Regions from separate parts of the Streptomyces sp. V4I23 genome, predicted to be linked through region 3. Evidence: riboswitches for the same ligand, from Rfam matches in the RefSeq annotation. Region 3 holds a riboswitch; each other region holds the start of a gene.

Region 1 (7,008 bases), 1.4 Mb from region 3:
TGGCCGTCGTAGTTCGACTGGAAGTCGACCGTGTCCTCGTCGATCGACTCCGTCATCAGACTGGTGGCGTCCGCCATGCGGCACTCGGTGTACCGCATGGCGGCCGGCGGGTCGTCGTTGCCCAGCGAGCCGAAGTTCCCGTGGCCGTCGACGAGCGGCAGGCGCATCGAGAACGGCTGCGCCATGCGCACCAGGGCGTCGTAGATCGACGCGTCGCCGTGCGGGTGCAGCTTGCCCATCACCTCGCCGACGACGCGGGCGCACTTCACGTAGCCGCGGTCGGGGCGCAGGCCCATCTCGTTCATCTGGTAGACGATGCGGCGGTGCACCGGCTTCATGCCGTCGCGGGCGTCGGGCAGGGCGCGGGAGTAGATCACCGAGTACGCGTACTCGAGGAAGGAGCCCTGCATTTCGTCCACGACGTCGATGTCGAGGATCCTCTCCTCGAAATCGTCCGGCGGTGGGGTCTTCGTGCTGCGGCGGGCCATCGCGGCTGCTGCTCCTTCACGTACCAGGCTGGATCTGACGCCGACCATTGTGGACCGTCCCGCTGACAACGTGGACCGCGACCCGGGTACGGGGGCCGCCGCGGCCCCGCGGCCGCGTCCCCCACGAGCGGGCGAACAACGCCGACCGGCGGCCGGGAACTTCGCCAGGTGTCAGCACGCTTGCATACAGTGGCAGGTCTGGCAGCACATTCAGCATCGCGATCGAAGGGACGTACATGCCCATGGGTCACACGGCCACAGCTCAGGCCGACTCCGGCGGCCTGACAGCGACCGAGCACCGCCTGGCCAACGGCCTGCGCGTCGTGCTCTCGGAGGACCACCTGACCCCGGTCGCCGCGGTCTGCCTCTGGTACGACGTCGGCTCCCGTCACGAGGTCAAGGGCCGTACAGGACTCGCCCACCTCTTCGAGCACCTCATGTTCCAGGGCTCGGCCCAGGTGAAGGGGAACGGCCACTTCGAGCTCGTCCAGGGCGCCGGCGGCTCGCTGAACGGCACGACCAGCTTCGAGCGCACCAACTACTTCGAGACCATGCCCGCCCACCAGCTGGAGCTGGCGCTCTGGCTGGAGGCCGACCGCATGGGCTCGCTGCTGGCCGCGCTCGACGACGAGTCGATGGAGAACCAGCGCGACGTCGTCAAGAACGAGCGCCGCCAGCGCTACGACAACGTGCCGTACGGCACGGCGTTCGAGAGGCTGACCGCCCTCGCCTACCCCGAGGGCCACCCGTACCACCACACGCCGATCGGCTCGATGGCCGACCTCGACGCGGCGACCCTCGAGGACGCCCGCGCCTTCTTCCGCACCTACTACGCGCCGAACAACGCGGTGCTGTCGGTCGTCGGGGACATCGATCCGCAGCAGACGCTCGCATGGATCGAGAAGTACTTCGGCTCCATCCCGTCCCACGACGGCAAGCAGCCCCCGCGCGACGGCACCCTGCCGGACGTCATCGGCGAGCAGCTGCGCGAGGAGATCGTCGAGGAGGTCCCCGCCCGCGCCCTGATGGCCGCCTACCGCCTCCCGCACGACGGCACCCGCGAGTGCGACGCCGCCGACCTGGCGCTCACCGTCCTCGGCGGCGGCGAGTCCTCGCGGCTGCACAACCGCCTGGTGCGCCGCGACCAGACGGCCGTGGCCGCCGGGTTCGGGCTGCTGCGCCTGGCCGGTGCCCCGTCGCTCGGCTGGCTGGACGTCAAGACCTCCGGCGGCGTCGAGGTTCCGCAGATCGAGGCCGCCGTCGACGAGGAGCTCGCGCGGTTCGCGGCCGAGGGCCCGACGCCCGAGGAGATGGAGCGCGCCCAGGCCCAGCTCGAGCGCGAATGGCTCGACCGCCTCGGCACCGTTGCCGGCCGTGCCGACGAACTGTGCCGTTACGCCGTCCTGTTCGGCGACCCGCAGCTGGCGCTGACCGCCGTACAGCGCGTCCTCGACGTCACCGCCGAGGAGGTGCAGGCGGTCGCCGAGGCCAGGCTGCACCCGCGCAACAGGGCCGTCCTGGTCTACGAGCCCATCTCCGCCGACGACAGCGACATCAGCGACGAGGCCGCGGCGGCCGACGAGAACGACGAGCACAAGGGGGCGGACCAGTGAGCGACGCTGCCGTGACCATGGACTTCCACTCGCAGCCCACCCCCGGCACCGCCCGGCCCTGGGCCTTCCCGGCCCCCGAGCGCGGCACCCTGGACAACGGGCTGACCGTGCTGCGCTGCGACCGCCCCGGCCAGAAGGTCGTTGCCGTGGAGATCCTCCTCGGCGCGCCCCTGGAGGCGGAGCCCGAGGGCCTCGACGGCGTCGCCACGATCATGGCCCGCGCCTTTTCGGAGGGCACTGACAAGCACAGCGCCGAGGACTTCGCCGCCGAGCTGGAGCGCTGCGGCGCCACGCTCGACTCGCTCGCCGACCACCCCGGTGTCCGTGTCTCGCTGGAGGTCCCCGCATCCCGGCTGCCCAAGGGGCTCGGTCTGCTCGCCGACGCCCTGCGCGCCCCCGCCTTCGCGGCGGGCGAGGTCGACCGGCTCGTCCGCAACCGCCTCGACGAGATCCCGCACGAGATGGCCAACCCGGCCCGCCGCGCGGCCAAGCAGCTCTCCAAGGAGCTCTTCCCGTCGTCCCTGCGGGTGTCCCGGCCGCGCCAGGGCACCGAGGAGACGGTGGCGAGGATCGACTCCGCGGCCGTACGGGCCTTCTACGAGGCGCACGTTCGGCCGTCCACGTCGACCGTCGTGATCGTCGGCGACCTCTCCGGGATCGATGTGGACGCGGTCCTCGCCGAGACCCTCGGGGCCTGGACGGGCGACAAGGCGCCCACCCGGCCCGTGCCGGCGATCACGGCCGACGACACCGGCCGGGTGTTCATCGTCGACCGCCCCGGCGCCGTTCAGACGCAGCTGCTGATCGGCCGTACCGGCCCCGACCGCCACGACAGCGTCTGGCCCGCCCAGGTGCTCGGCACGTACTGCCTGGGCGGCACGCTGACCTCCCGGCTCGACCGCGTCCTGCGCGAGGAGAAGGGCTACACCTACGGCGTACGGGCCTTCGGCCAGGTGCTGCTGTCCGCCCCGGACGGCTCGGGTGCTTCGATGCTGGCCATCAGCGGTTCCGTGGACACGCCGAACACCGGCCCCGCGCTGCAGGACCTGTGGACGGTGCTGCGCACGCTGGCGGCGGAGGGGCTCACCGACGCCGAGCGCGACGTCGCCGTGCAGAACCTGGTCGGCGTCGCCCCCCTGAAGTACGAGACCGCGGCGTCGGTCGCGGCCACGCTCGCCGACCAGGTCGAGCAGCACCTCCCGGACGACTACCAGGCGCAGTTGTACGCCCGCCTGGCCGCGACGGGCACGGTGGAGGCGACCGCGGCTGTGGTCAGCGCGTTCCCCGTGGACCGTCTGGTCACGGTGCTGGTCGGCGACGCGGCGCAGATCGAGGCCCCGGTCAGGGCGCTCGGGATCGGTGAAGTGACCGTCGTCAGCGGCTGATCGAAAGCCGCGCATCAGAAGAGGCGCACAGAACGGGTGCGATGCATCCAAACGGAACCCCGGCTTCGAGTCGTATGCCGGGGTTCCGTGCTATGTCCGGCTTGTTGGGGAGATGGCCTGTCTGCCCTGTGGCATGCGCTACAAAAGGCGCTGTCCGTTTGGTGATCGACGGATGACCTGCCTAGCGTCGGTCCGGCTGTCCGCCTGGATCACGCCGCACCCGCGGCATCGGACAGTCATCGCCGAGTCCCCTTCAGGCGCGAGCCCGGGGAGCCGGGGACCCAGTCCCCTGGGGTGAATCGGACGCCTTCGCCCGCGCGGAGGGGCCCGTAGGAGACCTTCCTGCTCCGAACCCGTCAGCTAACCCGGTAGGCGAGAAGGAAGGAAAGGACCAGCCTTTTCATGGCGTTCACCCGTGCCACCGGGAAGCACCGTGCCCCGAGCCGTCTGACGCGCAGGAGCCGGAACATCGCCGGCGTCGCGACTCTGGCCACCACCGGCGTCATCGGAAGCCTCGCCTCCCCGGCGCTCGCCGCCGACGCCGAGCCCTCGGTCGAGGACACCGGCCTCACCCAGATCGTCTCCATGGGGTCCATCGCCGACGAGATCGCCGACCAGGCCGCCGCCCAGAAGCAGGAGGCCGCCGAGGCGGCCGCCAAGGCCCGGGCGAAGGCGAAGGCCGAGGCCGAGGCGAAGCGCAAGGCCGAGGCGCGCGCGAAGGAGGCCCGCGAGGCCAAGGAGCGCGCCGCCCGTGAGGCCGAGCGCCGCCGCCTGAACTCCTTCCGGCTGCCCGTCGCCGGCTCGTTCGTGACCACCGGTTACCAGGCCGGCGGGTCCCTGTGGTCCTCCGGCAGCCACTCCGGCGTCGACTTCCGCGCCGCGTCCGGCACGTCGGTCGTGGCCGTGGGCGCCGGCACCGTCGTCGAGGCCGGCTGGGGCGGCGCGTACGGCAACAACATCGTGCTGCGCATGAACGACGGCACGTACACCCAGTACGGCCACCTGTCGTCGATCAATGTCTCGGTCGGCCAGCGGGTGATGCCCGGCCAGCAGATCGGCCTCGCGGGCTCGACCGGCAACTCGACCGGACCGCACCTCCACTTCGAGGCCCGGACCTCGCCGGAGTACGGCTCCGACATGAACCCGATCGCGTATCTGCGCGCCCGCGGCGTAAGCGTCTGACCCGGCGTCCTCGCGAAGACCCCCGGCGTACGCCGGGGGTCTTCGCGCTTCGGCGACGGTGCCTCCGACGCCCGGCAGCCTCACCGTCCGCCGCCGGTGCGTTCGGCTGCACGCCGCGTACCGCTCGGCGGACGCCCCTGCCGCCGACCGCGCTCGGCGTCCGGCACCGCTCGTCCCGACCGCGAGGCGGTCCCGCCGGCCCGGTCGGCGGGATCCCTGGCGGCCCTGGCTGTGTCCCACGGCCGGTTTCTGGCGCTGCCGGGGGCGGCTGTGCTGCGGTCTCCGCGGCCGTCCCTCTGCCTGTGGCCGGATGTGAGCCGTGGGCCTCGGGTGTGTCCGACGGCAGGTTTCTCGCGCCGCGGGCCGTCTCCGGCGGTCCGGCGACGCGCGACGCGGGGATCGTATTACGTCGTTTCCGGCCAAAAGATATCCATGGATTCCGGTCGGCCATCGGAAAATCCCGTGGACTGGAATAGAGTCACCGGACACGAGTCAATCGGCTGCGTTTCGCGCGGATCAAAGCGGAGGTTCGGACATGCGCATTCCCGCGCACTCTGTATGCACAGCGATCCGCGACGACATCGTCTCCGGTGTGTTCGAGCGGGGCAGCCGGCTCACCGAGGAGAACCTCGCGCGCCGCTACGGGGTCTCCCGCGTCCCGGTCCGCGAGGCCCTGCGGACCCTGGAGTCGGAGGGCTTCGTCGTCACCCGCCGCCATGCCGGCGCGCACGTCGCCGAGCCCACCGAGCAGGAGGCGGCCGACCTGCTGGAGATCCGCATGCTGCTGGAGCCGCTCGGCGCCGCGCGTGCCGCCCAGCGGCGCACCGAGGCCCATCTCAAGGTGCTGCGCGGCCTGGTGAGGCTCGGTCAGGAGAGAGCACGCCGCGGGCAGGGCGAGGACCTGCGCTCCCTGGGCGCCTGGTTCCACGAGACGCTCGCGCAGGCCTGCGGCAGTCCGGGGCTGACGGCCCTGCTGACCCAGCTGCGGCACAAGATCGCCTGGATGTACGCCGTCGACCAGCCGGCCGTGCCCGTCGAGTCCTGGGCCGAGCACGGCGCGATCGTGGACGCGGTGGCGCGCGGGGACGTGGAAAGGGCTCGGGCCCTCACGGCACTCCACGTGGAAAAGGCGGCGGCCGCGCACCGGCTGCGACGCCCGGACCGGGTGAGGACTTCGCAACATTCCGTAAACATTGCGAGCGTCCGTAATTAACAATCGAGCCGTATACAAGAAGGGTTTATTCGAGAGTCTTCTCGGGGCCCTGCTTTCGGCTCGCCGGAATTCTTTTGTGCCGAGACGGAGCAGGAACGGATAAAGCCGCGGGTTCCTCAGTCGTGGAACGCCGCGGCTTCGCCGTGGTTCTCGCGCGCCCGCCGGACGGGCCGGAGTGCCGGAATCGCGTCGGAGGGTCAGACCGTCTCGGGCAGCTCGTCGAGGCCCTCGGCCACAAGCTTGGCCAGGCGGTCCAGCGCGGCGTCGGCGCCGTCCGCGTCGGAAGCCAGCACGATCTCCTCGCCGCCCTGCGCGCCGAGGCCCAGCACGGCCAGCATGGAGGCGGCGTTGACGGGATTGCCATCGGCCTTGGCGATCGTCACCGGAACGCCGGCGGCCGTCGCGGCACGAACGAAGATGGAAGCGGGGCGGGCGTGAAGGCCCTCGGCCCAGCCGACATTGACGCGACGCTCAGCCATGGTGTTGCCCTTCGAGTCTCAACGAGTTGTCTAGACCAGTCTCTCATGCGCTCCGGCGTGCTTCCGTCGGCGTCCGGATGGTGGTCACGGGCCCCGCGGAGCCCTCTCAGGGTGCCTGTCCACAACCACCCACGCGACCCGTGACTGGGCCGTACGCTTGGCCCATGCAGACCTCGTCGGAGCACGCCTACCCCGATCACTGGGAAGCAGACGTGGTGCTGCGCGACGGCGGCACCGCGCGCATCAGGCCCATCACCACCGAGGACGCCGACCGGCTCGTCAGCTTCTACGAGCAGGTCTCCGACGAGTCGAAGTACTACCGCTTCTTCGCGCCCTACCCCCGCCTGTCCGACAAGGACGTCCACCGTTTCACCCACCACGACTACGTGGACCGGGTGGGGCTCGCGATGACGGTCGGGGGCGAGTTCGTCGCGACCGTCCGCTACGACCGGATCAACGCACAGGGCCGCCCGGCCAGCGCTCCCGCCGACGAGGCCGAGGTCGCCTTCCTCGTCCAGGACGCCCACCAGGGGCGCGGGATCGCCTCCGCCCTGCTGGAGCACATCGCCGCCGTGGCGCGGGAGCGCGGCATCCGGCGGTTCGCGGCCGAGGTCCTGCCCGCCAACAACAAGATGATCAAGGTGTTCA
Region 2 (7,008 bases), 4.1 Mb from region 3:
TCCTGCGCTACGACGGTCCCGTCGAGCTCGCGACCTGGCGGTTCGCCACCGAGGCGCTGGACATCGGCGGACAGCGGATCGCGGCCGGCGACCCCGTGCTCGTCGTCCTCGCCGCCGCCGACCGCGACCCGGAGCGGTTCACCGAGCCCGACACGCTCGACCTGTCCCGGCGCGACAACCAGCACCTGGGATACGGACACGGCATCCACTACTGCCTCGGCGCCCCGCTCGCCCGGCTCGAAGGACAGACGGCGATCGCGACCCTGCTCAGGAGGATGCCGGACTTGCGACTTGCGGGCGATCCAGCCGATTTGCGGTGGCGTGGGGGACTCATCATGCGCGGATTGCGCACTCTGCCCGTTGAGTTCACCGCCCTCAGGGGCTGACGCAGCGTCAAGTCTGTGACTTTTACGTGATCTGCGCTGCATCGACTTGTGACTCACGTTCGAATGCGGCTACGTTCACCGTCGACTCGGCAGGCATCAGCAGGCCGCACAGTCCCCAGTAGTCACGCGAAAGGCAACCGCATGCGCTCCGGGAACGGACGTCACCGCCGCCCCCGTCAGGCTCCGGCCATCGTCGTCGCGGCAGGGGTGACCGGATCCGCCATCGCGCTCCCCCTGCTCGGCGCGGGCTCCGCCTCCGCCGCCGACGCGGCCACCTGGGACCGCGTCGCCGAATGCGAGAGCAGCGGCATGTGGAGCGCTGACCTCGGCAACGGCTTCTACGGCGGGCTGCAGATGTCGCAGCAGACGTGGGAGGAGTTCGGCGGCACGGCGTACGCGCCGAGCGCCGACCTGGCGAGCCGTTCGCAGCAGATCGCGGTCGCGGAGAAGGTGCTGGACGCACAAGGGCCCGACGCCTGGCAGGTGTGCGCCCCGATCGCGGGGCTGACCAACGACGACGCCGCGACCGGTGTCGACCCCGGGGACCTCCTGCCCCTGCCGGACGAGAGCCCGGAGGCCGGCGCCGACACGAGGTCCGACACGGGTGAGCCGGCCGACTCCGACTCCGGTGACGCGGGCGCCGGCGACCCGGCCGCGGAAGCGCCGGACGGTTCGCGGGAGACCCCCGAGCCGGACGTCTCCACGACGCCCACGCCCGAGGACGGCAACGCGCAGGCGTCCCCGGTCCTGTCCGCCGGCACGGACGGTGCCGAGGCGTCCGACCCCGCGACCGGCGCGGGCAGGCACCGGGGCGAGCCCGCCCCCGACGATGCCGAAACGGGCATCGAGGATAAGGAGCGCGAAAGCGGTCGTCATGCCTCACGAGGTGACGCATCGGCACGTGACGGGGTGACAGAGGGCGCGTCCGACGGTACGTACACCGTCCGGCCGGGCGACACTCTGTGGGCCATCGCCGACGAGCGCGAGGTGCCCGGGGGGTGGGGCGCCCTCTACGAGGCGAACGAGAAGACTGTGGGCGCCGACCCCGATCTCATCCTCCCCGGTCAGAGCCTTGATCTCGGCCTGAACGGCGAGTAGTTCAAGCGGCGATTCGCCGGTATATGTCCGTTCTGTGTAAGTGAGACAAGGGTCTCTTTGCCGCAACTGGCCGATATCGCCCAGCAAATTCGCCCAAGCCATGCCCGACCTGCGCAAACGCCTCCCAAGTGGAGGGAAGTTCGGGCGATTTCTCCCCGATGTTCGACTTTGGACATCGGGGAGCGGTGTGTTTACGGTCGGAACCGCTCGCCACCGCGGGCACCGTCGACCGTCACGCCGAATCCTGCCGTCGGTCGGGGGGAACAGTCGTCGCTCAGTGCGCCGAAGGCAGGAGCGGGGGACCCAAGGTAAGTGCCGGTCCCGGCCGTCGATCACGACGGCCGAGAACGGCTGGGGGTGGAGCCGCGCGCATCGACGCGCGGCCGGGCAACTCTTCCGGCCCGAACCCGACAGCTCACCTCGCAGGCGTCGGTGAGGAGAAGCTCCATGCTGCGTTCCGGCAAGGCCAAGCACCGCCGCTCGTCGAAGACTGTTCGTCTCGCAACGCTCGCCGGCGTCGCCGGTGCCGCCATCGCGGCCCCGATGCTCGGCGCGACCTCGGCGTCCGCCGCCACCGCCTCCGAGTGGGACGCCGTCGCCCAGTGCGAGTCCGGTGGCAACTGGTCCATCAACACCGGCAACGGTTACTACGGCGGCCTGCAGTTCTCCGCCTCCACCTGGGCGGCCTACGGCGGCACCGCGTACGCCCCCTCCGCCGACCAGGCCTCCAAGTCCCAGCAGATCGCGATAGCCGAGAAGGTCCTCGCCGGTCAGGGCAAGGGCGCCTGGCCGAACTGCGGCGTGGGCCTCTCCAGCGCCCCCTACAACGGCGGCTCCGCCGAGCCGGCGTCGCAGCCCGCCGCCGAGCCGGCCGAGAAGCGTGCCGAGGTCCCGACCACCCGCTCCGAGCGTGCCGAGGCCCCCGCGCCGAAGAAGGCCGCGGCCACGTCGTTCAAGAAGGGCGACGGCGAGTACAAGGTCAAGGCCGGGGACACCCTGGGCAAGATCGCGGAGGCCGAGAAGGTCAAGGGCGGCTGGAAGAAGCTCTTCGACCTCAACAAGGACGTCATCGAGAACGCCGACGTCATCTACCCGGGCCAGCAGCTCCACCTGAGCTGACCGCCCGCCGTCCGCGGGCCCGCGGACGGGTTCCGAGCACCCCGGTCCGGCGCTGCTTCCCCCGTAAGCGCCGGGCCGGGGTTTCGGTCGTGAAGGGCCCCGAAGAGCCTTACTTACGGGTAGCTTGCGGGGGTTTTGTCCGGCAAGCCCAGCGTTCATGCCCTTTTTCGTCCCACGGGGCGGGCATCGGCCGGCCTTTGTCCCCGAGACGGTTAGGCTCTTGCCGCAAGGCCAAGCAGACCTCTGCACATTTCTCGCGTCACATCCCAGAAGGAGATGCTCGTGCCGTCCATCGACGTCGTCGTAGCCCGGGAAATCCTGGACTCCCGAGGCAACCCCACGGTCGAGGTCGAGGTTGGCCTCGACGACGGCAGCACGGGTCGTGCTGCTGTTCCGTCCGGCGCCTCCACCGGTGCGTTCGAGGCCATTGAGCTCCGCGACGGTGACCAGAACCGTTACCAGGGCAAGGGTGTCGAGAAGGCCGTCCTCGCCGTCATCGAGCAGATCGGTCCGGAGCTCGTCGGCTACGACGCCACCGAGCAGCGCCTGATCGACCAGGCGATGTTCGACCTGGACGCCACCGACAACAAGGCGTCGCTCGGCGCCAACGCCATCCTCGGTGTCTCCCTCGCCGTCGCGCACGCCGCCTCCGAGGCGTCCGACCTGCCGCTCTTCCGCTACCTGGGCGGCCCGAACGCGCACCTGCTGCCCGTTCCGATGATGAACATCCTGAACGGCGGCTCGCACGCCGACTCCAACGTGGACATCCAGGAGTTCATGATCGCGCCGATCGGTGCGGAGTCCTTCTCCGAGGCCCTGCGCTGGGGCACCGAGGTCTACCACACCCTCAAGAAGGTGCTGAAGACCAAGGGCCTGTCCACCGGCCTCGGCGACGAGGGCGGCTTCGCGCCGAACCTCGACTCCAACCGCGCCGCCCTCGACCTCATCCTCGAGGCCATCAAGGAGGCCGGTTACGCCCCGGGCAAGGACATCGCGCTCGCGCTGGACGTCGCCGCGTCCGAGTTCTACAAGGACGGCGCGTACCTGTTCGAGGGCAAGGCCCGCTCGGCCGCCGAGATGACCGAGTACTACGAGGAGCTCGTCGCCTCCTACCCGCTGGTCTCCATCGAGGACCCGCTGTTCGAGGACGACTGGGCCGGCTGGAAGGTCATCACCGACAAGCTCGGCTCCAAGGTCCAGCTCGTCGGCGACGACCTGTTCGTCACCAACCCGGAGCGTCTGGCCCGCGGCATCGAGGAGGGCACCGCCAACGCCCTGCTCGTCAAGGTCAACCAGATCGGTTCGCTGACCGAGACCCTGGACGCCGTCGAGCTCGCCCAGCGCAACGGCTTCAAGTGCATGATGTCCCACCGCTCCGGCGAGACCGAGGACGTCACCATCGCCGACCTGGCCGTCGCCACCAACTGCGGCCAGATCAAGACCGGCGCCCCGGCCCGCTCCGAGCGCGTCGCCAAGTACAACCAGCTGCTGCGCATCGAGGAGATCCTCGACGACGCCGCGGTGTACGCCGGCCGCAGCGCCTTCCCGCGCTTCAAGGGCTGACCACGGGCTGACACCCCCGCCTCCGTACGTCCCCGGCCCCGGTCCCGTACCGTGTCCGGGGACGTACGCGTGTGAAAGGGGAGGCGAGAGAGCATGGCACGCAGGCCGGAGCCGGACCGGTTCTCCACCGCGACGAGACTGCGGCTGCTCGGCGAGCAGACCGCCGCCCGCGTCTACCGGTCGCAGAGCCGTCGCCAGGCCCGCCGCTCCCGGCTCACCGGCCGGGCCGCGTTCCTCGCACTGGTCGTCTGTTCCCTGGTGGTCGCCCTCGCCTACCCGATGCGCCAGTACGTCTCCCAGCGCGCCGAGATCGCCGAGCAGGAACGCCGGATGGCCGAGGCCCGCGAGCAGGTCGAGGAGCTCCGGGACGAGAAGGCCCGCCTCCAGGACGACATGTACATCCGGCGCCTCGCCCGTGAGCACCTGCACTACGTGCTCCCGGGCGAGACCGGCTACACGGTGATCGACCCCGAGACCGCCGAGGAGCGCCGCGAGGACGAGAGCGCGGCGGACCGGCCCTGGTACTCGAACGTCTGGAACGGCGTGGACAACGCCGACCGCCAGTAGCCCCCAGTAGCGAACACAGCAGCAAGGCAGGCATGGAAACCCCTCCTCCCACCACCGAGCACACCGAGCCGACCGACGCGGACATCGCCGCGTTCGAGCAGCAGCTCGGCCGGCCGCCGCGCGGACTGCGCGCCATCGCGCACCGCTGCCCCTGCGGGCAGCCGGATGTCGTCGAGACCGCACCCCGTCTGCCGGACGGGACGCCCTTCCCCACGCTGTACTACCTGACCTGCCCGCGGGCCGCGTCCGCCATCGGCACGCTGGAGGCCAACGGCGTCATGAAGGAGATGCAGGCACGCCTGGCCACGGATCCCGAGCTGGCCGCCGCCTACCGCGCCGCGCACGAGGACTACATCGCGCGCCGCGACGCGATCGAGGTGCTCCAGGGCTTCCCCAGTGCGGGCGGCATGCCGGACCGGGTGAAGTGCCTGCACGTCCTGGTCGGCCACTCGCTCGCGGCGGGCCCCGGCGTGAACCCGCTGGGGGACGAGGCGATCGCGATGCTGCCCGAGTGGTGGCGCAAGGGCCCGTGCGTGACCGGCCTCGTCACGGAGGAGGACGACAAGTGACCCGCGTCGCCGCCGTCGACTGCGGCACCAACTCCATCCGGCTCCTCGTCGCCGACGTCGACCCGGAGTCGGGCAGCCTGGTCGACCTCGACCGGCGGATGATCATCGTCCGGCTGGGGCAGGGCGTCGACCGCACCGGGCGGCTCGCCCCCGAGGCGCTGGAGCGGACCTTCGCGGCCTGCCGCGAGTACGCCGCCGTCATCAAGGAGCTCGGCGCCGAGACCGTACGCTTCGTCGCCACGTCCGCCTCCCGGGACGCCGAGAACCGCGACGACTTCGTCCGCGGCGTCCTCGACATCCTCGGCGTCGAGCCGGAGGTCATCTCCGGCGACCAGGAGGCCGAGTTCTCCTTCACCGGTGCCACCCGCTCGCTCGCGGGGCGCACCGACCTGGACAAGCCGTACCTGGTCGTCGACATCGGCGGCGGTTCGACCGAGTTCGTGGTCGGCGAGGAGCATGCGCGCGCCGCCCGGTCGGTCGACATCGGCTGCGTGCGGATGACGGAGCGGCACGCGCCGAGCAGCCCCGCGACGCCGGAGCAGATCGCGGCGATCCGCGCCGACATCGAGGCCGCGCTGGACCTCGCGGCGCAGACCGTCCCGATCGACGAGGCCCGCACCCTGGTCGGCCTCGCCGGTTCCGTGACCACAGTGGCCGGGATCGCGCTCGGCCTCGACACGTACGACCCGGCCAGGATCCACCACTCGCGCATCTCCTACGAGAAGGTCGAGGAGGTCACGACGATGCTGCTGAACTCGACGCACGACGAGCGCGCGGCGATCGGTGTGATGCACCCCGGCCGGGTGGACGTCATCCAGGCCGGGGCGCTCGTCCTGCTCACGATCATGCAGCGCATCGGCGCCCGCGAGGTCGTCGTCAGCGAGCACGACATCCTCGACGGCATCGCCTACAAGGCGGCCGAAGGCTGGTTCTGAGGTGTCTCAGGCCGGCGGGGCGGGGGTCAGCACGACGAACTCCGCCCCCGCCGGGTCGTTGCACACCGCCAGCCGGCCGACGCCCTCCGCGTCCTCCGGGCCCATCGAGACCGACCCGCCGTTCTCCCGCACACGGGCGACCGTGGCGTCGCAGTCCGCCGCGCCGAAGACGGGGTGCCAGTACGGCTTCGCGTCACCCGAGTCGAACATGCCGGGCACGGCCATGAGGCCGCCGAACATCCGCTCCGGCGGATGGTCCTTCGGGGTCAGCAACGTGTACGTGCCGCCGCCGCCCGGGAGCTCCATGTCCTGGCCGGTCCAGCCGAAGACCGTGCCGTAGAAGTCCTGCGCCGCCGACGAGTCGTTCGTGTACAGCTCGACCCAGCCCAGGCTGCCCGGGCTGTCCGCGACCTCGATGCCCGGGTAGCTGCCGGGCTGCCAGACGGCGAACCGGGCGCCCTGCGGGTCGGTGAGCTGCGCGAACCGCCCCTCCTCCGAGACCTCGGACGGCGGGGTGCGGACGGAGCCCCCCGCCTGTTCGACGGCCTTGACGGTGGCCTCGATGTCGGGCGTGTGGAAGTAGACCATCCAGGCCGAGCGGGCGCCTTCCTCGGTGAGCGGCCCGATGGCGCCGACCACCTTGCCGTCCAGGCGGAGGGCCTTGTAGTCGCTCGGCTCGGCGCCGAACGGATGGGCCTCCCAGCCGAAGACGGCGTTGTAGAAGGCCGCCGCCGCCGGGACGTCGCGGGCGCCCAGGTCGATCCAGCACGG
Region 3 (7,008 bases):
CGGCGACGCAGCGGTGTCTCATCCCGCACCGGTCCTCGGCGTCATGGCTCCACCTCCACCTGCGTACAGGTCCTCGACCCCAGTATTTCCGAGCCGCCCCGGCCGGTCGCGGCGGGGCGGCGCGCCGGGCGTCGTCGCCGTGCGGCCCGCCGGGCGCCTGACTACCGTGGGCGCGAGGCGCGAGACGCACCGGGAACGCCGACCTGGGAAGGTGCCACCATGCCCGAGAAACCGCAGACGGGAGGCCCGGCCGCGGGGCCGTCGAAGGGCGACATCGGCCGCCGGGTGGCCGCCCGCCGGCAGCAGCTCGGCCTGTCCCGCGAGGACGTCGCGCTGCGGGCCGGATCCGCGCCCGGGTACATCGAGTACCTGGAGGAGCAGACCGCGACCCCGGGCATGGGTTTCCTGCTGCGGCTGGCCGACGCCCTGGAGACCACCGTCACCGCCCTGACCGGAGGCGGCGCGGACGCGCCGCCCGGCTCGGGGCGCGCCGCGCGCCGGCCCGAACTGGTGGAGCTGGCCGAGGACGAGTGCTGGGCGCTGCTCGGTACGCACGGGGTGGGGCGCATCGCCGTCGCGGGCCGGGACGGGCCCGCCATCCTCCCGGTCAACTACCTGGTCGCCGAAGGCGAGGTGGCCTTCCGGACCTCCCGGGAGGCACGGCCCGGTCAGGTGGCGGGCGAGGAGATCGCCTTCGAGGTGGACCACATCGACGAGGCGTTCAGCCGTGGCTGGAGTGTCCTGATCGTCGGCGCGGCACGGCCGGTCACGGACCAGGACGCCGTACAAGAGCTGGAGCGGCAGGCGTACAGCGCGCCGTGGGCGGGCGGCGAGCGGGACCTGTGGATCGTCCTCGCCCCCGACCGGGTCACGGGCCGCCGCATCCTCGTGCGCGACGCACCGGCGCCGTGGGACTTCCGCTGACGCGGGCCGCGGGTGGTCGGCCGCCTCCCGCACGGCACGGGGGCCGCGCGCCGCCGGGCCGCCTGCGACGTCCTCGCGGCGGGCGCCGCCACGGCCGGCGCCACGGCCGCGAGGACGGTGGCGTGCCAGGTCCGGAAGTCCTTGCTGGTGAGGGGCGGCCCGCGAGCCGGCGCAGATGCCGGTTGAGCTCGTCGCCGCTCACATCGTGCCAGGCGCGGCCCTCCCAGTAGGCCGGCGGCCTGTCGCCCCCGCCCCCCGCCTCAGCAGCGCCCGGCCGCGCCCGAGGCCGCCCGTGCGCAGGCCGCGGGAGACCCGTTTACGGACGCGGGGGAGCGTGGCGGTGGCCGGTTCACCCCGGATGCGCCCCGGCCCGCGGGCCCTCCGCTGGGAGGGCGGCCATGCGGCGGGTACCCGGCAGGGGTCGCGCCGCATGCCGCGGGGCGCGTCGTCCAGGGGGCGGCCGATGAGGGAGAAGGACATGCCCGAGCTGCCGGATGTCGAAGGGTTCCGCGAGGTGCTGCGCTCCTGCGGCACGGGCCGGCGGATCCGGAGGGTCGACGTGCGCGACCCGGGCGTGCTGCGCGGGGTGACCGTGCGGCGGCTGCGGAAGGAACTGGAGGGGCAGCGGCTGGGGGAGCCCTGGAGGCACGGCAAATGGCTCGTCGCACCCACCGACGGACCCCGCGTCGTCTGGCACTTCGGGATGACGGGGCTGCTGCTGGCAGCAGCGCCCGACGACCCCGTGGCGGACCACGACCGGATCGTGCTCACGCTCGACGACGACCGCAGGCTGCACTACCGCGACCAACGCAAGCTCCAGGGCGTCCACCTGGCCGGCAGCGACGAGGCCGTGGGACACGTCCTCGGCGACCTGGGGCCCGACGCTCTCGGCCTGCCCCGGGACACGTTCCTCGAGCGTGTCGCCGGGCGGCGGGGCGCCGTCAAGAACGTGCTGATGGACCAGTCGGTGCTCGCCGGGCTCGGCAACCTCCTCAGCGACGAGATCCTCTGGCGCGCCGGGGTGGCGCCCGGCCGCCCCGCGCGTGATGTGGACGAGGCCGAACTGCGCCGCGTCCACGCCGCGATGGGCCGGGTCCTGCGGTCCGCGGTCCCGGCCGCGCGCGTGCCGCCCCGGCGGACCTGGCTCACCGGACGGCGGGACGACCGCGACCCGGTGTGCCCGCGCTGTCGTGGGCCGCTGCGCTCGGGCCGCACGGGCGGCCGCCGCTCCGTGTGGTGCCCCGCCTGCCAGAGCTGAGCCGCCCGGCGCGACCCGGCCGCGCGGAGCCCGGGTCGCCAGGGCTTCGGCCTCGCTAGGGCTTCAGCAGGGCCTTGACCATGCCGTCGGCCTTGGCCTGGAACGTCGCGTACGCCTCGGGGCCCTTCTCCAGCGGCAACGTGTGCGTGGCGAAGCCCTCGACGCCGAGCGGATCGGCGTCCGTCAGCAGCGGAAGGATGTCGTCCACCCAGCGCCGGACATTGGCCTGCCCCATACGGAGCTGGATCTGCTTGTCGAACAGGGTGAGCATCGGCACGGGATCCGCCATGCCGCCGTAGACCCCGACCAGGGAGATCGTGCCACCGCGCCGTACCGCGTCGATGGCCGTGTAGAACGCCTCCAGCCGGTCCACGCCGACATGCTCCATGACGCGCCGGGCCACGCGTCCGGGCAGCAGACCGGTCGCCCACTGCCCCGCCTTGGCGACCGGTGCGCCGTGGGCCTCCATCCCCACGGCGTCGATGACCGCGTCCGAGCCGCGGCCGTCCGTCAGGTCGCGGACCGCGTCGGCGACCTCGTCGTGCTCGCGCAGGTCGAGGACCGTCACCCCACGCGCCTCGGCCCGGTCGAGACGCTCGGGGACGAGGTCGACGCCGATGACGAGTCCGGCGCCCCGGTGCAGGGCCACGCGGCAGGCCATGTCGCCGATCGGTCCGAGGCCGAGCACGGTCAGCGACCCGCCGGGCGGTACGTCCGCGTACTCCACGGCCTGCCACGCCGTCGGCAGCACGTCCGAGAGGTAGACGAAACGCTCGTCCGGCGGCCCCTCGGGCACCTTGACCGGCAGTGTGTCGCCGAAGGGCACCCGCAGGTACTCGGCCTGCCCGCCGGGCACCTGCCCGTACAGCTTCGTGTAGCCGAACAGCGACGCGCCCATGCCGCGGTCCCGCACCTGGGTCGTCTCGCACTGCGAGTGGAGGCCCTGGGCGCACATGAAGCACTCACCGCACGAGACGTTGAACGGCACGACGACGCGGTCGCCGGCCGAGAGGGCCGTCACCTCGGGACCGGTCTCCTCCACGACGCCCATGGGCTCGTGGCCGAGGATGTCGCCGGGATCGAGGTACGGGCCCAGGACCTCGTAGAGGTGAAGATCCGAACCGCAGATGCCGGTGGACGTCACCCGGACGATCACATCCTTCGGCTCGGTGATGCGGGGATCGGGGACGGTCTCGATCCGGACGTCCCGCCGGCCCTGCCATGTCAGTGCGCGCATCGTGTCCTCCCGCGTTGCTCTCCGGTGGGCGGCCTGCGGCCGTCGTACGGGCGGCGCCGCGCGTCCGGCCACCACGCCCGAGTACCCGAAGCGGGCGATGCCATTACATACAGAAGAAAACGGACTATTGGCACTCAATAGAGCGTCGGACTTTCCGGTATGGGGCGTTTCTCTTTCATTGCCGGTATGTCCGTTTGCGTATGAAGTGTGCGACTGCTTTTCCTTGTTGCCTGTTTCGTGACGTCGGTCACGTGACGGAATGCCCGGGATGTCGGGCAGGCGTCGCAGACGCCTTGCGTGGAAGGAAAGTTGAGTTCCCGACAGAAAATGAGGAAGGTCATTTCCGTCTCTTTTCTCCGGTCTCGCATTGCGGTTGTGAATTCAGGGCTTGTTCCGCCGGGCTGCTCTCGCTTACGGTCACCGCAATCCGGATGGACCGCCGAATCCTGCCGCCGTCCGGGAATCCGACCACGCACTCACGTTCGGCAGGAGCGGGGGACCCAGGTAAGCCGCCGATCCGGAAACCGGAACGGCTCGGGGTGAAGTCGCACCGACCATGCGACCGGGCATCTCCAGCCCGAACCCGACAGCTCACCTCGCAGGCGACGGAGAGGAATGCGTCATGCCTGCAAAGGGTAAGCACCACCGCCGTCCGAAGTCCGGCCGACTCATCCGCGGCTTCGTCGCCGCGGGCACGGGCGGCGCCGCGCTCGCCCTGCCGCTGTTCGGCGCGACCACCGCCGCCGCGCAGCCGGCCCAGGCCGCGACCGCGAAGACCGCCGTCACGGCGCCCGCCGCGGCGAAGAAGGCCCCCGTGACGTACACCGTCGTCGCGGGCGACTCCCTGTCGAAGATCGCCGAGGAGCACTCCGTCAGCGGCGGCTGGAAGAAGCTCTACAACGACAACCGCCGGAACATCGGCGCCGACCCGGCGCTGATCCGCCCCGGCCTGAAGCTGACCATCGGCGCCAAGGCCAAGCCTGCGGACCGCGCCGCCGACGCCGGCCGCGCCGACCGCTCCGAGGCCCGCACCGCCCTGGCGGCGAAGAAGGCCCCGGCCGCGAAGCCCGCCAAGGCCAAGACGTATTCCAACGATCTCGACGGCTGGATCAAGGAATCGCTCGACATCATGGCCAAGCACGGAATTCCCGGAACTTACGAGGGAATCCACCGGAACATCATGCGCGAGTCCTCCGGAAATCCGCGGGCGATCAACAACTGGGACATCAACGCGGTGAACGGAACGCCCTCCAAGGGCCTTCTCCAGGTGATCGACCCCACGTTCCGGGCCTACCACGTGCCCGGCACGCCGTTCGACAGCTACGACCCGGTCGCGAACATCACCGCCGCGTGCAACTACGCCGCCGCCAGGTACGGCTCCATCGACAACGTGAACGGCCCGTACTGACCGTAGCCCCGCAATTCGCGGCTTCGATTGCAGACGGAATCGCGCCGGGCGCCTGTTCTGACATCACGTCAGTGCGGCGCCCGGCGCGGCCGTGTGCCCGCCCGGCGCCGGCAGCGGGAAGGTTGGAGGCATGCGACTGCTGCTGATCTCCGACACTCATGTGCCCCGCCGCGCCCGCCGCCTGCCCGACGAGGTGATGGCCCGTGTCGAGGAGGCCGACGTGGTGATCCACGCCGGCGACTGGGTCGACACCGCGACCCTCGACCTCCTTGAGGACCGCTCCGCCCGCCTCCTCGCCGTGTACGGCAACAACGACGGCGAAGCGTTGCGCGCCCGGCTCCCGGAGGTGGCCCGCGCGGAGCTCGGCGGTCTCCGGTTCGGCGTGGTGCACGAGACGGGCCCCGCCGCCGGGCGCGAGCGGCGCTGCGCCGAGAGGTTCCCGGACCTCGACGTGCTGGTCTTCGGCCACAGCCACATCCCGTGGGACACCACGGCCCCCGGCGGCCTGCGGCTCCTCAACCCCGGCTCCCCGACCGACCGCAGGCGACAGCCCCACCACACGTACATGACCGCGCGGGCGGCGGACGGCGTGCTGACCGAGGTCCTGCTGCACCGCCTGTGACCGGACCCGGGTAGTTTTGCGGTCAACCGAACTCAGGAGCCGCCCCGTGTCCGCCAGGCCCCGCCTGCTGTACGTCACCGACCTCGCCTACCCGGCCAAGGGGCGGCGGTACTGCGACGAGGACATCCACCTGTCCTCACGGCTGCGCGAGGACTTCGACCTCGCCCTCGCCCACCCGGCGGACGCGGCCGCGCTGATGGACGGCTTCGACGGCGTCGTGGTGCGCAACAGCGGGCCCGTCCTGCACTACCAGGACGCGTACGACGCCTTCCGCGAGAAGGCGATAAGGACCGGCGCCCGGATCTACAACCCGCTGACCGCACGCGGCGACATGGCGGGCAAGCAGTACCTGCTGGACCTCACCAGGGCCGGGTACCCGGTCATCCCCACGGTGGACCGGCTCGACGACCTCGGCCTGCTGCCCGCCTCCGACGCGTACGCGGTCAAGCCCAGGGCCGGCGCCGACTCCATCGGCCTCCACTTCGCAGGCGCCGAGCAGCTCCCCGGCCTCGTACGCGGCGACGTGCTGATACAGCCGCGCGTCGACTTCCTCTACGAGGTCTCCTTCTACTTCGTCGACGACACCTTCCAGTACGCCCTCCACGCCCCCGACCCCGCCCGCCGCTGGGACCTGGAGCCGTACGAACCCACCGCGGCCGACCTCGACTTCGCCCGGCGCTTCATCGCCTGGAACACCGTCGACCACGGCATCCAGCGCGTCGACGCCTGCCGCACCCGCGACGTCGGACTGCTGCTCGTCGAGCTCGAGGACCTCAATCCGTACCTGTCCCTGGACCTTGTCGACGAGGCGACCCGCGAGGCGTTCGTCGCCGCGCTGAAGACCTCACTGCACCGCTTCCTCGCCGCACCGGCGCCTCCGGCCGCGTAGCGGGCGGCCCGGGCCGGGCGCGACCGCCGGTGCGCCTCATGCGGGCCGCGCGTCGGGTACGTCCGCGGGCCCTGCGTCATACACGTCGAGGCGGCCGCACATGCCGAACCGGCCGCGTGCCGCGGGCCGTTCCGCCCGTACGACGGCGTCCGCGAGGTAGCGGGCGTCGCCCCGTTCCAGGCGCGCCAACTGCGTGCCGGTGGCGGCCGACGCGGCCGCGGCGCCCGTCAGCCACCGCTCGCGCCAGCGGTCCGCGAGCGGGCGCACCAGGGCGGCCGCCGCCCGGTGGAACGCGGCCAGCGGCTCCGGGTCCCCGGCCGCGGCCGCCGCGCGCAGCGCGGTGAAGCCCTCGATCGCCAGGTCGCGGCGGCGCCGGGCGGCCGTGGCGAGCTCCTCCTCGCAGGCGGTCGCGGGCAGGGCGACGGTCGCCCGGTAGCGGGCCGCGTCGGCCAGGTACGGCGGCGGCAGGGTGAGCACCGCGTCACCGGCCTCCGGCAGACCGCAGTTCTGCATGAGGACGACGATCGTCAGATCGCCCTCGTTGACCAGCCGATGGATCGTGCCGGGCGTGAACCAGACCAGGGCGCCGGGAGCGAGCGGCGTCTCCTCGAACCCGGAGGCGGTCAGCGTCTGCACCGCGCCGCGCCCTCCGGTCACGGCGTACCCCTCC
Region 4 (7,008 bases), 6.2 Mb from region 3:
CCTGTACATTTTTTACAGAACGCAGCTCGCCCGACTCCGACGAGAGGCATGCCATGAACCGTCCTGCCGCCCGCTACGTCCTGCCCGAGTTCACCGAGCGCACCAGCTCGGGCACCCGCACCCTCGACCCGTACTCGAAGCTGCTCGACGAGCGGATCGTCTTTCTCGGTACCGCCGTCGACGACACCGCCGCGAACGACGTCGTCGCCCAGCTGCTGCACCTCGAGTACGCGGCCCCCGATCAGGACATCTGCCTGTACATCAACTCCCCCGGCGGCTCCATCAGCGCCATGACCGCGATCTACGACACCCTGCAGATCATCACCTGCGACATCGCCACCACCTGCCTGGGCCAGGCCGCTTCGACAGCCGCCTTGCTGCTCGCCGCGGGCACCCCGGGCAAGCGGTCGGCGCTGCCCGGCGCACGTGTCGTCGTCCAGCAGCCCGCCGTGGAGGAGCCGTTGCGCGGCCAGCCGTCCGATCTTGAGATCCACGCCGCCGAGTTGCTGCGCCTGCGGGAGCAGCTGGCGGCCATGCTCGTACGCCACACCGGACAGGGCGCCGAGCGCATCGCGGCCGATCTGGAGCGGGACAGGATCTTCGACGCCGAGGCAGCGAAGGGATACGGCCTGGTGGACCACGTCATCGGGAGCCGCAAAGCCTCGCCGGCCGGGGCGAGGTGAGCGAGGGATGCTGCTCCCGGAGCTGCCACCGCTTCCCGGGCTGACCCGCGCGGAGGCGGAGTTGATCGACAGGTATCTCGAAGTGGTCGATCTGCTGGGGCGGATCAATCCGTCCCGGGTCACCCACACCTACGGCGCGCTGCGCGCCGCTCAGGCACTGGTCGGGCGGGCGACCGCCCTGAAGGACGCCCTGACGCTGATGCACCTGCGCGGGGAGAACGAGGTCTACGCGGACACGCTCGCCGAGGCGCTGCGGATTCTCGACGGGGAACGCAGAGCGAACCGGGTGACCATGCCCCCGGTTTCGACGAGTTGACGGTCGATCCGCTGCTTTCCGCCAAGGGGGCCGCGGCTTTCGTACCCCGTTCGGTGGAGTTTCGGCGACGTTGTTCCGTGCCGCAGGAGTTGCGCCACGCACACCACCGATTTGGCGGAGTCGAACGGCTTCCGCGCTGGTACGACCATGATTCCGCGTCAGGCGAGGCGACCGCCAACATCCCTGTCCACCCGAACAGATCAGTCGTGATTGGCTTCACAAAAGCCGTTTCAACTCGGAAATCGGACATCCATGAGTGACGATCGCTGGGACGACAAGCCCCCGCCACCTTGACGGGGCGGTCCGGGCGGACGCTGAATCCTGCCGCCGCACCGGACGACTGGTCGACAGAAGTGCATCGGCAGGAGTGGAGGACCCGAGCAGCACGGGGTGACCGGTGATCCCGGTAGGCCCCTTGGGGTGAAGCCGCTTCGGCGGCCGGGCGTCTTCGCCAGTCCGAACCCGACAGGTCACCCTTCACAGGCGGCTGACGAAGGGTTGCGCATGACTGCGCAGATGCATGTCCCGTTCCTGCTCACACGTGCGGGCGCCGTATCGGCACTGACCATCGCCGCCGTCGGCGGCACGCTCCTCGCTCCCGGCACCGCCCCCGAGGCCCACGCGATCACCAGCTACGCGAGCAAGGCACTCAAGGTCGCGGCATCGAAGAAGGGGTCGCCGTACAGATTCGGCGCCGTAGGCCCGCACCGCTTCGACTGTTCCGGGCTGACGCAGTACTCGTACAAGAAGGCCGGCAAGAAGCTGCCGCGCACCGCTCAGCAGCAGTACAACCGTACGCGCCATGTCTCCGCCTCCCAACGAAAACGCGGTGACCTGGTCTTCTTCCATTCCGGCGGCTACGTCTACCACGTGGGCATCTACGCCGGCCGAGGGCGGATCTGGCATTCGCCGAAGACGGGCGACGTCGTGCGGCTGGCCAAGATCTGGACCAGGGGCGTCTCGTACGGCCGGGTGCGCTGACGGCCCGCCTTCCGGCTGCCCCGCCTTTCCGGCTCCCCGGCGGCGGCCCCGCGCCTGAGAATCGTCCGCACCCACCATGGTGCGACGGACCGGTGCCGGTCAGTGTGCCAGCGGCTGGACCAGCAGGGTCGCGCCGAGCGTGGTGAGCGCGCCGCCCGTGACTCCTTCCACGGCACGCGTGGTGCGCGGCCTGCGCAGCCACCGGCCCAGCCGGTCCACCAGGAGGGCCACCGCCGGGAACCAGATCAGCGCCAGGAGGACGACGATCGCGGCCAGCAGCAGGGTGCGCGGCAGCACCGCCGCGCCGTCGGGCACGAACTGCGGCAGCAGGCTCAGGAACAGCACCGGCGCCTTCGGGTTGAGGACGTTGGTGAGGAAGCCCTGCCGCAGGCCGCGCCCGACGCCGTGGGAGGGCGCGGCGCCGTCGGGGGCGGCGGGCCCTTCGAGCGGGCGCAGCGCGGAGCGCACAGCGCGCAGGCCCAGCCACAGCACGTAGATCCCGCCGGCGATCTGCAGCGTCCGGTAGAGCACGGGCACCGCCACCAGCACCGCGGCGAGTCCCGCCACGGCCAGCGCGGTGTGCACCAGCAGCCCGCCCGCCACACCGACCGCGCAGGCGACGCCCGCGCGGCGCGAGGCGAGCGCACTGCGTACCACCACGGTGAAGTCGGCACCCGGCATGGCGACCATGCCCGCGGCGACACCGGTGAAAGCGATCAGGTGTGCGTCCATGCCCTCCAGCCTGCCGTCTCAGTGCCTTCAGCGTGTATGGGGAATATCCTGGGTCAGCCAAAAGCAATGCTTAAGGGGTGCGATGTACGACCCGACCCGGCTGGCCGCCCTGGTCGCTGTCGCGGAGGCCGGTTCCATCACCCGCGCCGCGGCCCGCCTGGGTTACACCGCCCCGGCGCTCTCCCAGCAGCTGGCCAAGCTGGAGCGCGAGGCCGGAGCGCCTCTGCTCGTGCGCCACCACCGCGGGGCGCGGCTCACGGCCGCGGGTGAGCTGCTCGCGGAGCGGGCGCGCCGGGTGCTGGACGAGATGGACCGGGCGCGGCACGAGCTGGCCCGGCTGTCGGGGCTCGCGGGCGGCCGGCTGCGGGTGGCCACCTTCACCACGGTCGGCATCCACCTGCTGCCCCCGGTGCTGAGCGCCTTCCGGCGCGCCCATCCGGATGTGGACCTGACCGTCGCCGAGTACGAACCCCCGGATGGGGTCACGGCAGTGGCGCGCGGCGCCATGGATCTCGCGCTGACGCATGCCTACGAGCCCGCCGATCCGGCGCCGCCCCCGCCGGGGGTGGTCGTGGAAACGCTGCTGGTCGAGGAGCTGGTGCTCATCACCGCTCCCGGGCACGCCCTGGCGGGCGGATCGGGGCGGCTGCCGGTGAGCGCACTCGCCGGGCAGCCGCTGATCAGCAGCGCTCCGGCGCATCCGCCGCGCAAGGGAGTGGAGGGTGCGCTGGCCGAGGCGGGGGCGACGCCGGCCGTGGTGTGCGAGTCGCCCGGTTACGCGCTGGTGTGCGCCCTGGTGACCGCGGGGATAGGGGTGGCGGTGGTGCCGGAGATGGTGGCGGCGATGTCCGCCACGCCGCTGCAGGTACGGCAGTTGGAGCCGGCGGCCTTCCGCCGCACGATCTCTGTGGCGCACCGGGGAGAGGAGTCGGGGCCGGCGGCGCAGTCGCTGCGGGCTCTCCTGCGGAGCTCGTTCGGACGGGCGGGTCAACAGGGCACTGCGGCCAGGGTGTGGTGAACCCGGGCGCGGATCAGCCCTTCACGGGTACGGTCCACGGCAGGGCGATCCACACGGTCTTGCCGCCCTCCTCGGTGGGTGTCACGGAGAGCCGCCCGCCGTACTGCGCGGTGAGACTGCGGATGATGACCATCCCCCGGCCGTTGTCCTGTCGGACGGCGGCGGGCAGCCGGCGCGGCCAGCGCGGGTGGCTGTCGGTGACGCCGATGCACAGTCGCTCGTCCCGTTCGAGGCGCACGTCGACGGTGAAGGTGGGCGACTGGCCGAAGGTGTGCTGCACTGCGTTGGTCGCCAGTTCGGAGACGATCAGCCGCAGGGTGTCGACGGCGTCGGTGCCGTCCGGCAGACCCCATCCGCAGACGACATCGGTGACATATCTCCGGGCGGCGGAGACCGATGCCGGATCGCTGGGCAGAGTGACGGATGCTTCTTGACGGTCTGCCATGGCGACGCTGTCCCTTTCCCACCGGGCCGGGCTCCGACTCGTAGCGGATGACACGCGAGGACGGCCACGGATTGCGCTTCGGCGTCAGACTGCCACTTGTCGTCAGGCCGGTGCGGCAATCCACCAAGATACGTGCATATCTGTCGCTCAAAGCGGTGAAGTCTGCGACGAGAGACCGTATTTGGGGACGGACCGCACGCTCCGGACCGGCTGTTCTCAGCCCCGCGGCGCGGAGGCGATGATCGTCGCGACGGCCGTGTCGACCTGCCGGGCGGTCAGATCGGCGCGGGCGGTGAGCCGGATGCGCGAGATGCCGTCCGGCACCGACGGGGGCCGGAAGCAGCCCACGACCAGACCTGCCGTCCGGCAGTCCGCCGCCCAGCGCAGCGCCGCCTCCGGGGAGGGCGCCTGCACGGACACGACGGCCGCGTCCGGCCGCGCGGCGGTCAGTCCCGCGTCCGTGAGCCGCCGGTGCAGCACGGCCGCTACCTCCCGCGCCCGGCCGGCGAGCTCCGGTTCGCGGCGCAGCACCCCGACGGCGGCGAGCGCGCCGCCCGCCGCGGCCGGTGCGAGTCCGGTGTCGAAGATGAAGGTCCTGGCCGTGTTGACCAGGTGCGCGATCACCCGCGCCGGGCCGAGGACCGCGCCGCCCTGGCTGCCGAGGGACTTGGAGAGGGTGAGGGTGGCGACGACTCCGGTCGCGCCGGCCAGTCCGGCGGCGTCGAGCGCGCCCCGGCCGCCGTCGCCGAGGACGCCGAGGCCGTGGGCGTCGTCGACGAGCAGGGCCGCGCCGTGTTCGCGACAGGCTGCCGCGAAGGCGGGCAGCGGCGCGGCGTCGCCGTCGACGGAGAACACCGAGTCGGTGACGACGAGGGCGCGGCGGTCCGGGTGGGCGCCGAGGGTCTTGCGTACGGCGTCGGGGTCGGCGTGCGGGACGACCGCGGTCTCGGCACGGGCGAGCCGGCAGCCGTCGACGATGGAGGCGTGGTTGCCCGCGTCGGACACGACGAGGGCGTCGCGTCCGCCGAGGGCGGTGACGGCGGCGAGGTTGGCCGCGTAGCCGGAGGACAGGACGAGGGCAGCCTCGAAACCGCAGAACGCGGCGAGTTCGCGTTCCAGCTCGGCGTGGAGCGCGGTGGTGCCGGTGACCAGGCGGGAGCCGGTGGCGCCCGCGCCCCAGCGGCGGGCGGCGTCGGCGGCCCCGGCGGTGACCTCGGGCCGGCGGGTCAGTCCCAGGTAGTCGTTGCTCGCCAGATCGAGCAGGGGCGAGTCGGCGGCGCGTGGCCGGAGCGTGCGCACGAGGCCCGCACGCTCGCGACGGCGCGCCTCGTCGTCGATCCAGTCGAAAGGATCCTGAGTGGCCTGCGGCATGAGGGGTCCGGTCCTTTTGTAGGCAGCGCACAGACCTTAACCGCGTGCGGGCCGGGTGCGGATGTGGCCATGCACACACCTCAATCCGCCGCTGTTGTGGGGTTCCTCCTTGGCCCGGGCGGCTGCCGTGGGTAAGGATCAGCGCCATGGACCTGCTGAACACCCTGGTGGAGAAGGGGCTGCGGCGCGAGCTGCCGACCCGTGAAGAAGCGCTCGCCGTACTGGCGACCTCCGACGACGATCTGCTCGATGTGGTGGCCGCGGCCGGCAAGGTGCGCCGCCAGTGGTTCGGACGGCGGGTGAAGCTCAACTATCTGGTCAACCTGAAGTCCGGCCTGTGCCCCGAGGACTGCTCGTACTGCTCGCAGCGGCTCGGGTCGAAGGCGGAGATCCTCAAGTACACCTGGCTGAAGCCGGACGAGGCGTCCCGGGCCGCGGCCGCCGGCGTCGCGGGCGGCGCCAAGCGGGTCTGCCTGGTGGCGAGCGGGCGCGGCCCGACGGACCGGGACGTAGACCGGGTGTCGAAGACGATCGAGGCGATCAAGGAGGAGAACGAGGGCGTCGAGGTGTGCGCGTGTCTCGGTCTGCTCTCCGACGGCCAGGCCGAACGGCTCCGCGAGGCGGGCGCCGACGCGTACAACCACAACCTGAACACGTCCGAGGGGACGTACGGGGACATCACGACCACGCACACCTACGCGGACCGCGTGGACACGGTGAACAAGGCGCACGCCGCGGGCCTGTCCGCGTGCTCCGGTCTGATCGCCGGCATGGGCGAGAGCGACGAGGACCTGGTGGACGTGGTCTTCGCCCTGCGCGAGCTGGACCCGGACTCGGTGCCGGTGAACTTCCTGATCCCCTTCGAGGGCACCCCGCTCGCCAAGGAGTGGAACCTGACCCCGCAGCGGGCGCTGCGCATCCTGGCGATGGTGCGCTTCGTCTGCCCCGACGTCGAGGTGCGTCTCGCGGGCGGGCGCGAGGTCCATCTGCGCACGCTGCAGCCGCTCGCGCTGCACCTGGCCAACTCCGTCTTCCTCGGCGACTACCTGACCAGCGAGGGCCAGGCGGGCAAGGCCGACCTGGAGATGATCGCGGACGCCGGCTTCGAGGTGGAGGGCACCGACACGACGACCCTGCCCGAGCACCGCGGGGCGGTCGGCGGCTGCGGTTCGGTGTGCGGCGACGACGAGGGCTCGGGCGGCTGCCACGACGCGTCCGCCGCGGCGGAGGCGGAGGCCGCTCCGTCGGAGGTCCCGGCGGCCCGTACGGACCTGGTCGCCGTGCGCCGCCGCGGCGCCGGGACGGACCTCGCGCCCAATGCGTGAGTTCACGCCCGGCGAGCTGCGTGCCCTGGACCGCGCCCACGTCTGGCACCCGTACGGTCCGATGCCCGGCCGGGAGGAGCCGCTGGTCGTCGAGTCCGCGGCCGGGGTGCGGCTCAGGCTGGCCGAAGAGATCCACG

What was found. Region 3 has a riboswitch for cyclic di-AMP ahead of QFZ82_RS05130 (LysM peptidoglycan-binding domain-containing protein). Riboswitches for the same ligand answer to the same signal wherever they lie in the genome.
Region 1: another riboswitch for cyclic di-AMP. It lies ahead of QFZ82_RS11415 (M23 family metallopeptidase); the one in region 3 lies ahead of QFZ82_RS05130 (LysM peptidoglycan-binding domain-containing protein).
Region 2: another riboswitch for cyclic di-AMP. It lies ahead of QFZ82_RS23915 (transglycosylase family protein); the one in region 3 lies ahead of QFZ82_RS05130 (LysM peptidoglycan-binding domain-containing protein).
Region 4: another riboswitch for cyclic di-AMP. It lies ahead of QFZ82_RS33595 (C40 family peptidase); the one in region 3 lies ahead of QFZ82_RS05130 (LysM peptidoglycan-binding domain-containing protein).

What each region holds. Positions count from the first base shown of each region.
Region 1 covers NZ_JAUSZW010000004.1:2,047,416-2,054,423, reverse strand. The annotation lists gene QFZ82_RS11430 (DNA topoisomerase (ATP-hydrolyzing) subunit A) at 1-488, opposite strand, end outside; gene QFZ82_RS11425 (pitrilysin family protein) at 731-2,101, shown strand; gene QFZ82_RS11420 (M16 family metallopeptidase) at 2,119-3,486, shown strand; cyclic di-AMP (ydaO/yuaA leader) riboswitch at 3,717-3,875, shown strand; gene QFZ82_RS11415 (M23 family metallopeptidase) at 3,889-4,668, shown strand; gene QFZ82_RS11410 (GntR family transcriptional regulator) at 5,204-5,881, shown strand; gene QFZ82_RS11405 (HPr family phosphocarrier protein) at 6,079-6,360, opposite strand; gene QFZ82_RS11400 (GNAT family N-acetyltransferase) at 6,525-7,008, shown strand, end outside.
Region 2 covers NZ_JAUSZW010000004.1:4,746,034-4,753,041, forward strand. The annotation lists gene QFZ82_RS23905 (cytochrome P450) at 1-386, shown strand, start outside; gene QFZ82_RS23910 (transglycosylase family protein) at 528-1,484, shown strand; cyclic di-AMP (ydaO/yuaA leader) riboswitch at 1,755-1,928, shown strand; gene QFZ82_RS23915 (transglycosylase family protein) at 1,932-2,603, shown strand; gene eno (phosphopyruvate hydratase) at 2,880-4,166, shown strand; gene QFZ82_RS23925 (septum formation initiator family protein) at 4,260-4,733, shown strand; gene QFZ82_RS23930 (DUF501 domain-containing protein) at 4,766-5,302, shown strand; gene QFZ82_RS23935 (Ppx/GppA phosphatase family protein) at 5,299-6,237, shown strand; gene QFZ82_RS23940 (VOC family protein) at 6,244-7,008, opposite strand, start outside.
Region 3 covers NZ_JAUSZW010000004.1:620,070-627,077, reverse strand. The annotation lists gene QFZ82_RS05155 (CBS domain-containing protein) at 1-22, opposite strand, end outside; gene QFZ82_RS05150 (pyridoxamine 5'-phosphate oxidase family protein) at 220-924, shown strand; gene QFZ82_RS05140 (Fpg/Nei family DNA glycosylase) at 1,403-2,182, shown strand; gene QFZ82_RS05135 (zinc-dependent alcohol dehydrogenase) at 2,238-3,419, opposite strand; cyclic di-AMP (ydaO/yuaA leader) riboswitch at 3,847-4,037, shown strand; gene QFZ82_RS05130 (LysM peptidoglycan-binding domain-containing protein) at 4,042-4,827, shown strand; gene QFZ82_RS05125 (metallophosphoesterase) at 4,958-5,449, shown strand; gene QFZ82_RS05120 (hypothetical protein) at 5,496-6,338, shown strand; gene QFZ82_RS05115 (cupin) at 6,375-7,008, opposite strand, start outside.
Region 4 covers NZ_JAUSZW010000004.1:6,858,123-6,865,130, reverse strand. The annotation lists gene QFZ82_RS33605 (ATP-dependent Clp protease proteolytic subunit) at 54-683, shown strand; gene QFZ82_RS33600 (hypothetical protein) at 691-999, shown strand; cyclic di-AMP (ydaO/yuaA leader) riboswitch at 1,302-1,500, shown strand; gene QFZ82_RS33595 (C40 family peptidase) at 1,504-1,980, shown strand; gene QFZ82_RS33590 (LysE family translocator) at 2,080-2,712, opposite strand; gene QFZ82_RS33585 (LysR family transcriptional regulator) at 2,795-3,730, shown strand; gene QFZ82_RS33580 (ATP-binding protein) at 3,744-4,175, opposite strand; gene QFZ82_RS33575 (8-amino-7-oxononanoate synthase) at 4,392-5,546, opposite strand; gene bioB (biotin synthase BioB) at 5,693-6,871, shown strand; gene QFZ82_RS33565 (adenosylmethionine--8-amino-7-oxononanoate transaminase) at 6,864-7,008, shown strand, end outside.